Regions from separate parts of the Thalassotalea sp. HSM 43 genome, predicted to be linked through region 3. Evidence: predicted binding sites of a transcription regulator. Region 3 holds the regulator's gene; each other region holds the start of a gene.
What was found. Region 3 encodes LexA, which represses DNA repair genes until DNA is damaged. Its sites were predicted from a motif close to TACTGTATNNNNATACAGTA; they were not measured.

Region 1 (4,296 bases), 1.2 Mb from region 3:
CAAAGTGGGCTGTAAATAGCGGTATCGCAGATGCCAACAAACTGTGTATCTACGGTTGGAGTTTTGGCGCTTACTCGGCGCTACAAAGCTCTATAGTGGAACCGGACTTGTATAAGTGTTCTATTGCAGCAGCTGGTATCTTTGAACTAGAAGCGGCTTATGATCGAGGTGACATTCCTGACTCAGCCTATGGTGCAGATTATCTAAATGAAGCGATCAGTGATGATGAGAAAACATTACGTAGCCAATCGCCATATTACAATTTAGACAAACTGAAAACACCAGTGCTATTAATTCATGGTTCTGAAGATGATCGCACACCAATCGAGCATGCTGAAGATTTAGCCAGTCGATTAGAAGATATGGATCGTAAAGTGGAAACCTTGTTTGTGGATGATGAATACCATGGTTTTAGAATCGAATCTAACCGTGTTAAAGCAAACAAAAAAGTCATCGACTTTCTTAATCAACACATTGGTGGTTAATGGTTACACCACTAAATAAGACATAAAAAAACCGCTCTTAAGAGCGGTTTTTTTTATCTGTAAGATTAAGCGTTAATGTTATTCAACTTCAACCGCTTCTTCTTCACTGTCCTTAACTGTCGTTAACAACATAGCGCGTAACTTAGCATCAAGATCTTTTGCCATTGCGGTGTTTTCTTTCAAGAATTTACATGCATTAGCTTTACCTTGACCAATACGTTCACCGTTACAGCTATACCAAGCACCGGCTTTTTCAACCAGCTTATGTTGTACACCTAGGTCAATCAACTCACCAATGTTGTTGATACCTTCACCGTACATGATTTGGAACTCAGCTTGTTTGAATGGTGGTGCAATTTTGTTTTTAACAACCTTAACACGCGTTTCGTTACCGGTAATTTGGTCACCCTCTTTTACCGCACCGATACGACGAATATCTAAACGTACTGACGCGTAGAATTTTAGTGCGTTACCACCGGTCGTCGTTTCTGGGTTACCGAACATTACACCAATCTTCATACGGATTTGGTTAATGAAAATCATCATGGTGTTTGATTGTTTCAAGTTACCGGTAAGTTTACGCATAGCTTGTGACAGCATACGAGCTTGTAAACCCATGTGACTATCACCCATATCACCTTCGATTTCAGCTTTTGGCGTTAACGCCGCTACCGAGTCAACCACGATAAGGTCAACCGCGCCTGAACGAGTCAGCATGTCACAAATCTCTAGCGCTTGTTCACCCGTATCTGGTTGTGAAACAAGTAAGTCATCGATATTAACGCCAAGCTTTTCAGCGTAAATAGGGTCTAGTGCGTGCTCAGCATCAACAAACGCACAGACTTTGCCGTTGCGTTGTGCTTCAGCAATAACTTCTAGCGTTAATGTGGTTTTACCACTTGATTCTGGACCGTAGATTTCAATGATACGACCCATAGGTAAACCGCCAGCACCTAATGCAACGTCTAACGATAATGAACCAGTCGATACTGTTTCAACGTCCATGCTGCGGTTCTCACCTAATTTCATGATTGAACCTTTACCGAATTGACGTTCGATTTGGCCTAATGCTGCGGCTAACGCCTTTTCTTTATTCGCATCCATTGTTGTCTCCAGTAATTTTTATAATTTATCCAGTAGTTGAGAAATAGTATACTGTATAATCGTACAGTATCAACACCTTTTTCTTTAAATCGTTCAAAATACAACCTAAGACGTTGATATATAACAATATAAAATACGCATCAAGTTTATCAAAAAGTGCTAAAAGACGATTTAATACAGTGTTTACAACAGTGGAATTCAGTATTTATACAGTAGTTTTACTTGGCAAAGTTTACGCGTTGTAGAGCAAAACAACTTTGCGCTTTACTGCAGATTATTTTAACATCTTTAGATTACCAATTTCACTAGATATTTCTCGGCCCCGTAGCGCGATTCCTAAGCCTTTGCCGGCATTAACAATTTAGGGCCAAGCCAATAAAAATAAGTTAATAAATGACAGACGATCTCTTAAAAAATACCAATCCGACGCCGATGATGCGGCAGTATTTGACCATAAAATCTGAATTTAAACACATTCTGCTATTTTATCGTATGGGTGACTTCTACGAGTTATTTTATGATGACGCTAAAAGAGCCGCAGACTTACTTGATATCTCACTGACCGCACGTGGTAAATCCGGCGGCAATGCCATCCCCATGGCCGGTGTCCCTTATCATGCGGTAGAAGGTTATTTAGCGAAATTAGTGCAATTGGGCGAGTCCGTTGCTATCTGTGAGCAAATAGGCGATCCAGCAACTAGCAAAGGTCCGGTCGAACGCAAAGTGGTGCGCATCATCACCCCAGGCACTATCTCAGATGAGGCCTTGCTTGAAGACAAGCATGATAATCTATTGGTCTCGGTATTTGAGCACCAAGATAGCTATGGTGTTGCTTATTTAGATATGAGCTCAGGTCGCTTTGTTATCTGTGAACCCAATACAGAAGAACAATTACAGGCGGAATTGCAGCGATTGAATCCTGCCGAGTTGCTGTATCCAGAATCATTTAGTCAACAAGCACTTATTGAACAAATCAAAGGCAGTCGACGTCGACCAGAGTGGGAATACGATTTAGCAACGGCTAAAAAAGTGCTAAATGAGCAGTTTTCAACAACGGCATTATCAGGCTATGGCGTTGACGATTATCCGCTTGGCTTGTGCGCTGCAGGCTGTTTATTGCAGTACGTTAAAGATACTCAACGTTCGGCGCTGCCACATATTCGCAGTATCAAAGCTGAAGCCTATTCACAAGGCGTTATTCTTGACGCAGCAACTCGTAAAAACCTTGAATTAACCGTCAACCTATCGGGTACGGTCGATAACACTTTGGCATCGGTACTTGATAAAAGCGCCTCGGCTATGGGCTCTCGTTTACTAAAACGCTGGCTACATTTTCCGTTACGCGATATCGATACCTTAGCGCAACGTCAAGACGCCATTAGTAGCATCCTAGATATCGATGTCCAAGAAGACTTGTTTGATGTCATTAAAGGTATGGGCGATATTGAACGTATTGTCTCACGCATCGCCTTGCGCAGTGCACGCCCACGAGACTTTGCACGATTGCGTAATGCACTGACCTTATTACCCGAGCTCAATGAATTGAGCGGCCTATGTCAATCTACATTGATGCAGCAATTATCAGAGCAAGTCACACCGATAGACTATGTTCAGCAATTGTTGAGCGAAGCGATTATCGATAACCCACCGGTATTAATACGAGACGGCGGGGTGATTGCCGAAGGTTATCACAGCGAGTTAGACGAATTACGTGGTTTAAGCAAAGGCGCTAGCGAGTTCCTTGCGCAATTAGAAGCCAAAGAGCGAGAGCAAACCGGTATCTCTACCTTGAAGGTTGGCTACAATAAAGTTCATGGTTTTTATATTGAGATCAGCCGCAACCAGTCACAAGATGTGCCCGATCATTATATTCGCCGGCAAACCTTAAAGAATAACGAACGCTTTATTACCCAAGAGTTAAAATCACACGAAGAAAAGGTTTTAACCGCGCAAAGTCGTTATTTGGCCTTAGAAAAACGCCTCTATGATGAGTTATTTGATCTTATCGCTGATCATATCGAACAATTGCAAACATGTGCGCAATCGGTCGCTACACTCGATGTTCTCAATACCTTTGCTGAACGTTCGCAAACATTAAATTATCAAAAGCCAACATTGACCAATGAACCCGGCATACACATTAATGCTGGTCGTCATCCAGTGGTTGAGCAAGTCAGTAAAGACGCCTTTATCGCCAACCCGGTGGAATTAAATAATGAGCGTCGAATGTTGATCATTACCGGTCCAAATATGGGTGGTAAATCAACCTATATGCGACAAACCGCATTGATCACCCTACTCGCTCATGTTGGCTGCTTTGTCCCTGCCGACAGCGCGACCATAGGCATAGTGGATCGCATCTTTACCCGTATTGGCGCCTCAGATGATCTGGCAAGTGGCCGCTCAACCTTTATGGTCGAAATGACCGAGACAGCCAATATTTTAAATAATGCCTCGGATAAGTCATTGGTACTGCTCGATGAGATTGGTCGTGGTACATCCACCTACGATGGCTTATCGTTAGCCTGGGCTTGTGCTGAATATCTGGCTTTAAACTCAAAAGCATTTACCTTATTTGCCAGTCATTATTTTGAATTAACCGAATTGGCCGAGCAAATGGATAATCTTGCCAATGTGCATTTAGATGCCATTGAGCATGGCGACTCTATTGTCTTTATGCACGCAGTGCAAGAAGGGGCAGCGTCGA
Region 2 (4,296 bases), 1.7 Mb from region 3:
ATACTGAGGTATTATTGGAAAAACTCGCTCAAGCATCAGCAACTCGCGGCGCAAATGCCTCGTAGGTTCACGTGCTTATTGGCTTAATGTAATAGGCACAGTAAAGGTTGTTTTATTATGGTGACTATAGATAAAAACAGTTTGCATTTAACCGACACGCAACGCTATGAATTATTTATTCAACAGTTGATGTCGCAACGGGAAGCATGGATCTTAACCGATGAACATGGTGCCGTTATGTTGACTGAAAATGAAGAAGATTTTGTGCCGTTTTGGCCAAATGAAGAAACCGCGGCATGCTGGGCTACCGATGAATGGGATCATTGTAAGCCGGTAAAGTTGACCTTGGATGAAATTCGCGAGCGGTGGTTGCCTGGTATGGAAGAGGATGATCTTTGCTTGATTATCTTTCCAAATCAGAATCTCACAGGGCAAATTTTTTACCCTTGGCAATTTGCCGATATTATCGATAAAAAATTAGCGAAATTAGCGCGTAAAAATTAGTTTTTCACAAGCGTTTTTCGAAGCAGCGTCTAGACTAAAACCATGGTTCATTTAAAGGTGGTTTTATGTCAGACGCTGTTTTTCATTTAGGGGTTAACAAAGAAGATATCGACTCGGCTGTGTTGGCCATTTTACCCGGCGATCCAAATAGAGTAGAGCGCATCGCCGAATATCTTGATAATCCAAAATTTCTTATCTCACAACGCGAATATACCTTATACACCGGGACTATTGACGGGCACCAAGTGGTGATCTGTTCAACGGGTATTGGTGGCCCATCAACGTCTATTGCCGTAGAAGAATTAGCGCAAATTGGCGTGCGTTACTTTTTACGCATTGGTACAACGGGGGCGATCCAACCGGACATTAACGTTGGTGATATTATTGTCACTACAGGTTCTGTCAGACTCGATGGTGCCAGCTTACATTTTGCACCAATGGAGTTCCCAGCGGTTGCCGATTTTCAAATCAGTCATGCCATGGTTAATGCCGCGAAAGAGCAAGATTGTGGTGTATATACTGGTGTCACTGCCTCAAGCGATACCTTTTATCCAGGGCAGGAGCGCTATGACACCTATACCGGCCGTGTCGTCAGACGCTTTGTTGGTTCCGCCAAAGAGTGGCAAGACATGGGGGTGCTGAACTTTGAAATGGAATCGGCGACGTTACTGACCATGTGCGCCAGCTCTGGCTTGCAAGCCGGTTGTTTGGCAGGGGTGATCGTCAACCGCCATAAGAGTGAAACCCCTAATGCAGAAACCCATAAGCTGGTCGAGTCGCGGTCAATAAAAGCCGTGATTCGTGCTGCACAATTATTATTGGCCGATATCAATTAGCAAAACCAAGCGCTGTCTTGATGATCAGGACAGCGACTTAATCGGCGACAAGTAACTGTTGCTCACCTATCGCGTTATGCAGGCTGGGCTTGTCGATAGGCCAAGCGAGTAAGTTTTGCGGCAATCTGGCCTTTAATAAATCGTTAAATACCTCGACGTTATGCAAGTTAGCATTTAACCACATGGCAATGCTGTCATCGTCTTGAGGCAAAATTAATGGCATGGCTTTCGAGTGGATATGACTGAGCTTAGGGTGCGGCGGTAAGGTAATAACCGAGCAACTGAGTGCCGTTTGTCCGGTTTGTGGGTGATACCACTGACGGTATAATCCACCAAGGGCTAGCGCGCTTCCATCTTCAGCGGTCATATCAAAGTAATGAATGGGTTTGCGATTAACAAATTCTGTTTCGCCAAAACCTTTGGCCACCACGACGCAGCGTGATTCTCTAAATGCTTTAAAACCGGCGCTACGGGGCACGTTGAGTTTATCGTAACGGGTATTAAACGACGTGTACTTAGATGGCTTAAAACCTTGCTCGTCTTTATCCAATAGTAACCACCAAGTGGCATCATCCAGACGTCGTTCTCCATTGTGCTCACGTACAATTGATATGCTGTCTGTGGCACGCTTAAAGCGCGAGAAATTCATTCTTTGCCTTGGGTTTTCAATACCCAACTCAAGCAATAACTGCTCTACAAAAGGATCGTCGCTTATATTTAATCGTCCACACATGTCGCTATGGTTCCTATGGTTAGGTGTTGACTTGGCTATTTCAGTTTAGTTTACCAGCTAACGTCATGGTTATGAGGCTATTGGTGTCGATAGCCGTTAGCTGCAATGTTGCATGACGTCTTTATAACCTGTCTTTAGATAATGTTTTAATACTTACCTTAATATAAATTTTAACATTTAAAATTCATATGCTTATCTTAATTTACTTGGTGGTTGCTTAACCTGTAATGCATTTTAATTTGTTGTAATGCTCTTGATCCCTGTTAACACAGTAACTATACTGTATAAATATACAGGTTTAAAGTTATGAATGAATTAATCGATCTTCTAAAGCACAAACAGCTGGTATGGCATGGCAATGATGAACATCATGACAACCAGGGGTTTAGTGCATCGGGCTATGAGCAGCTGGACAGCAAATTAGGCGGCGGCTTCCCTAAATCCGGGGTTATTGAGTTACTGACTCAGCCCGGTATTGGTGAGTTGCGCTTGCTGATGCCATTAATGGCGAATGCTGATGCACAGCAATTGCTGGTGTTTATAAACCCTCCTGGGCTTATAAATAGCCCTTCATTGCAATATGCCAATGTTGATGAAAGTCGCTTGCTATGTCTTTATCCTGAGCAGGCGCATCAAGCTTTGTGGGCTGCTGAGCAATGTTTACAAAGCGGTTGTTGCAGTGATGTCTTGTTGTGGTTTGACGAGCCGTTACAAGTGCATCAAATCAAACGATTGCAGCTGGCCGCTCAAACCGGGGATTGTCGGCAATTTTTATTGCGCCAACAAAAAGCGGATGATATCGCCTTACCTGTTGATTTAAGCCTGTCCTTAGCGTCGCATCAGCAGGGCCTTGAAGTGACCATTAATAAACGTAAACGTGGTTGGCCATCGGCAGCATTTGTGGTGCATTTAGGGCGATCTTGGCCATGGTTAGTTACGGTGCCTGAAGCCGATAATGTCGTTATGTTCCCAGATGTTCGCGTCGTTTCATGAGCTCATTAATGGAGAACACCGTGGCCAATAGTGGCCCGCCGTTATGGTTGTATTTACACTTTCCTAAATTGCAGCTTAATTCGTTGTATGCTGATGACGACAGCACCCCGATTATTATTGTCGATGAGAAAACTCATGCGGCGGTGCAAGTTAATCACAGTGCGTTACAGCAGGGCATCGATGTCGGCATGGGGCTCGGCAGCGCAGCCTCTTTGTGCCAAGATTTAAAAGTCTACCCTTATGATCAAGCCATTGAACAACAGCGTTTGCAACACATAGCGCGTTGGTTATATCTGCTAAGCGCGGATATTTGTTTATATCCGCCAAACGGTTTATTGCTGAAAGTCAGCAATATGCTCACGCTTTATCATGGTCTGGATAATTATTGGTTGGCGCTATCAAGCCATTTGGCACAATTGGATGTGGATTATCACTATGGCACAGGTTTTTCCGTATACAGTTCGATGCTGTTGGCAAAAAATCATGGCGATATTATCAGTGCGGATAAACCGTATCTTGAGCGGGCATTACGACCCCTCACATTAGCGCAAACCGGGCTTAGCAAAAAAAACATAGAGAACCTTAAACGTGTTGGTATTGAACAGTTGCATCAACTACTGGCGTTGCCTTTAACAGAGATTGCCAAACGGTTTGATATTGACTTGGTCAACTATGTGGGCCGCTTTACGGCACAGTTACAACATCCGGTGAGTTTTTTTCACCCCAGTGAACAATTCAGTCATTTCCTTGAACTCTTGTTTGAAATCCGTAATTTACAGTATCTGCAAAAACCGTTGTTGAAGGTATATGAGCTATTGGAACGATTTTTATCGTTACGGGATAAACGTTGTCAGCAAGTATTACTGACACTGCATTTTCGTGATGATGAGGTCGAACCGAAAGTCGTATCGATTAGCAGTGCTTATGGTGAGTATCGTGCGCAAAGTTGGTTGGAGTTGAGTCAATTAACGTTAGAGTCACTGCGCATTGAAGCGCCTATCGTTGCCTTAACCGTCGATGCCAAACAAGTGCACGCCAATGACTACCAAAAGGCCGATTTATTCTCTGGTAAGCAAGGCGCGGTGTCGGCGAATGAGTTGGTATCTAGGTTACAGGCCAAGTTGGGAGAAAACGCCATTGTTGGAGTGCAAAGCATCAATGAACATCGTCCTGAGCGGGCGGTACGTTGTTGCCAGCCTTTGTTAAATCGCAGCCAAGACGGCAATACTA
Region 3 (4,296 bases):
GACGTCCAGGCGCCGCAAGTGATGTCCTTTGAAATTCCAGTCATTGATGATGATAACGACAATGACGAGGAGTTGTTTAATATCCGCCTGCTCAACTTACATGAAGCAATGCAAGATATTGATGTCTACATGTCGAAAGCCGATGAAACCTTCAATGAGGCGATTGCGCTTGAACAACTTAATTACGGGGTGATCAGTGAAAATCAAAAACACGATCAAGACGACTATACCTTTTATATTACCCAAGCTGGCAGTGACCAAGTGTTATTTCAATCGACCCAAGCGCCTATGCAATACACCTCGCAATATATTGTCGTGGTGCGACAAAACCAAGGTGCAGGCTCGTCGCCGTTTGCCATCGATATGATTTCAAAATACGACTTTATGACATTACAAAGCGATGGGGATGATTCTAAACTGCGACTGTTCAACAGTATTACTGAGCACGACCTAATACCTGATTATGACCATTCTATAGATGCCACCTTGCGTTCAATTGATGAAACCATTGCTATCGATAACATCGGTTTTGGTCAATACAGTGACACCTATATTGTCAGCCAAGGTGACTACAGCATTGATTTGCTCAGCTCGTCGCAACAACAACCCTTGCTAACCAATCATTTGTTGACCCTAGCTGAAAACGAAGAGAAAACCATCTTCTTTTACCTCAGCGAAGAAGACGTTGATCATGATGGCGACGGCGATGTAGATGAAGATGGCGATGGACTGGTCGATGAAGTAGAAATAAAAATCAATTCATTAGCGGTTGAAACCACCCAAAGTAGCAGTATTTATAGTCACCAAATTGACATCATAAACCTTGTTGAAGATGATGATTTCAATAGCGTCAGTGTCTACTTTGTGCAAAGTGATGAGTTGATCGAAACTTCAACGAATTATCGCCATATCAGTTACGCAAACGCCAGTAATATCGAGCTGTTAAACAATACCTACACTGTATATGCCGTTGCCAAGCGCGACAGCAGCGACATACTGCTCGCCTCACAAGCAATTACCTTAGACGAGTCCAGCCAAGCCATGTTCTTGTTGCTGCAAAAAAATGAGCAATCGGCTAGCGGATACGACATGACCTTTGCAAACCAAAAAGACAGCAACTAACCACGCACATAGCTGTCATTCCCGATAGCAAGGTCACGGCAAATTGTCGTGGCCTATTCGCGGATTAACAGCCATAACTCAGTGGTGAGTTATCTATTGAGTGATCTTCTGGCAGCGAATTACCGTAACTACTCCATCACTATCAACGTCAAAATAAACAGAGGAACACTATGATGAATACGGTAATGAGTTCATTAACAAAAACCATTGCAACACTATCAGTTGCGACTTTTTTATGTGCATCGGCTTACGCAGAAAAACCTAAGTGGACAGAAAAATCCGATGTAAGTATCGTCGATTTCGCTGTTGGAGCGTCTGGCGAACCATTTGATTTTGACAGTAACGGCGAAGATTTTGACGTATTAGTCGCCGCGCTGATTGCTACCGGCACCGTAGCCGCGTTCGATGGCAGCGATTTAACCGTATTTGCGCCTAATGACAACGCTTTTTATATGCTAACCAACACCACCAATGATGCCGATGCGTTTAATGCCGCCGTGAGTTTACTTGGCGCCGATGGCGTTGCTGATGTATTGAAGTATCACGTTACTGAAGGCGTGCGCAATTCACGTTCTGTGACCCGTGCGAAAATGGTCGAGATGCTTGATGGCAACAGTATTTATTACGATGATGGCCTGATCATTGCCGAAAAATCAGAAGCGAAGATCATCAGCGAAGATAATCGCTTGTCAGACGGTATGGTGCATATCATTGATACGGTATTAAAGCCTTAACCACCCCTGTACCTGAACAACCTTACTACAAGCTAAAACGCCCTCAATGAGGGCGTTTTTTATGTGCCAACATATGTATGTCGCTGTCTTAATTCGATTTATACCTTCGATGATTAGCACAAGCATATTCAGGCATAAACAAATAATCGGTTGCGATTCTTGCCAAGCTGTATATACTGACAGTTACTGTACGGATAAACAGGCTGTAAAAATATCATGCGAGCATTGACTGCCAGACAACAACAAATCTTTGATTTGATCAAAGAAAAAATAAACGAAACCGGCATGCCACCGACACGAGCGGAAATTGCCAACTTTTTTGGTTTTAAATCGGCGAATGCTGCGGAAGAGCATTTAAAAGCGCTGGCCAAAAAGGGCTTTATTGAAATGCTGCCGGGTACCTCCCGTGGTATCAAACTAGCCGAAGAACATATTGAAGAAGAAGGCTTGCCATTAATTGGTCGAGTTGCGGCAGGTGAACCTATTCTTGCCCAAGAGCACGTTGAAGACAGATACAAGATCGACGGTAGTCTATTTCACCCTGCTGCTGATTACTTATTGCGCGTTAATGGCGAGAGCATGAAAGACATTGGCATATTTGATGGCGACCTCTTAGCAGTGCATCAAACGACCGATATTCACAACGGTCAGGTTGTTGTTGCTCGTGTCGAAGATGACGTGACGGTCAAACGCTATAAACGAGAAGGTAATGTCGTTTATTTACACGCTGAGAACGAAGCATTCTCACCGATTGTTGTCGATTTAGCCAATACACCTTTTAATATTGAGGGAATCGCCGTCGGTGTGGTTCGCAATGCAGACTGGATGTAGCCCAGCAAAACTGTACAAACTTTAAGCAGTCAAACATCTTCTAAAAGCGCCCAAATTAGGGCGTTTTTTGTATCTCAAAAAAACCTCCATCGCCTTACCTCGCCTATAACCCATTAAAACACAAGAGTATTTACTCTAGCCCCATTTATAATCTGGATTGTAAAAAAGATTTACAAATTTCTAACAAAGCGCTTTACCTTGTATAAAAATTAAGTAATTCTAGAACATGAAATAAACAAAAACAGGCCGATTGTTTGCCACCTGGTGACACCAGCCGATTACAACAATAAGAAAATGCGCTAAATCTACCACGTCAAAACTAAACGTAGATTTGCAGTACGTAAATGGCCGAGTTAATCATTTAACCGGTATAAAACAATAACAATAATTTACGGAAATTTGCGACATCGAATGAAGATGTATCTTGTCCCTTTTTCTGTATTTTCTTTGGCTTTGCAAGCAGAGGAGATGTCGAGTGAAAAGACGTAACCTGGGTTGGCTGTTGTTGGCAAGTACGTTTGCCAGTTCAGCTTGGGCAGAATCGCAATTAAATTTGACTAAAGGTGTGACGGATGTCAGCCAAAATGTCTATGATTTGCATATGTTGGTTCTATGGATCTGTACCGTCATTGGTATCGTAGTATTCGGTGCCATGTTCTGGTCCATGATCTTCCACCGTAAATCGAAAGGCGTAAAGCCAGCCGATTTTCATGAAAGCACTAAAGTAGAAATACTTTGGACCGCTATTCCTATTCTTATTCTGATTGGTATGGCATGGCCAGCAACCACGGCCTTGATCGATATGGAGGATAACTCCAATTCCGACCTAACCATTCAGGTCACCGGTTCCCAATGGAAGTGGCATTACAAATATTTTGATCAAGGCATCGAATATTACAGTGTGCTGTCTACCCCACGCGAACAGTTTGATAATCGCGAAGGTGAAGGTGAAGCAAAAGGTGAAAACTACTTACTTGAAGTAGATAAGCCTTTGGTCATACCGGTTAACCGTAAAGTACGCTTCCTAATTACCTCAGATGACGTAATTCACTCTTGGTGGGTTCCAGCGTTTGCCGTCAAGCAAGACGCAAACCCGGGCTTTATCAATGAAGCTTGGACCAATGTCAATGAACCTGGTATTTACCGTGGCCGTTGTGCCGAGCTATGTGGTAAAGACCACGGCTATATGCCAATTGTTGTCGATGTACGCAGTGAAGAAGACTATGAGCTTTGGATCAATGAACAAAAGATTGCCATGACTCAAGCCAAGCAAGCAGAAGCAGCTTCGCTTAATGCGGAAATGTCTATGGACGATTTGATGGCATTGGGTGAAACAACCTATACCGCGCATTGTGCCGCATGTCACCAACCTAATGGTCAAGGTCTACCGCCTGCATTCCCAGCTCTCGCGGGTTCAGGTATTGCTGTGGATGCTGAAAAAATGGCTGAACACATCAGTGTGGTATTCAATGGTCGTGCTGGCACCGGTATGCAAGGTTACGGCAAGCAACTTAGCTTGAAAGAGATTGCTGCTGTTGTTACCTATGAGCGTAATGCTTGGGGTAATAATATGGGTCAAACCATACAAGCCAAAGACGTTCAAGAAATT

Region 1: recA (recombinase RecA) is a predicted target of LexA. The motif match lies at 1,639-1,658, and genes of this name have one in related genera.
Region 2: imuA (translesion DNA synthesis-associated protein ImuA) is a predicted target of LexA. The motif match lies at 2,352-2,371, and genes of this name have one in related genera.

What each region holds. Positions count from the first base shown of each region.
Region 1 covers NZ_CP038493.1:2,810,593-2,814,888, reverse strand. The annotation lists gene E2K93_RS12185 (alpha/beta hydrolase family protein) at 1-485, shown strand, start outside; gene recA (recombinase RecA) at 564-1,589, opposite strand; gene mutS (DNA mismatch repair protein MutS) at 1,983-4,296, shown strand, end outside.
Region 2 covers NZ_CP038493.1:3,844,523-3,848,818, forward strand. The annotation lists gene aroG (3-deoxy-7-phosphoheptulonate synthase AroG) at 1-65, shown strand, start outside; gene E2K93_RS16835 (DUF2750 domain-containing protein) at 118-504, shown strand; gene udp (uridine phosphorylase) at 570-1,340, shown strand; gene E2K93_RS16845 (SOS response-associated peptidase family protein) at 1,378-2,073, opposite strand; gene imuA (translesion DNA synthesis-associated protein ImuA) at 2,380-3,066, shown strand; gene E2K93_RS16855 (Y-family DNA polymerase) at 3,063-4,296, shown strand, end outside.
Region 3 covers NZ_CP038493.1:1,562,926-1,567,221, forward strand. The annotation lists gene E2K93_RS06665 (hypothetical protein) at 1-1,122, shown strand, start outside; gene E2K93_RS06670 (fasciclin domain-containing protein) at 1,293-1,856, shown strand; gene lexA (transcriptional repressor LexA) at 2,073-2,687, shown strand; gene coxB (cytochrome c oxidase subunit II) at 3,163-4,296, shown strand, end outside.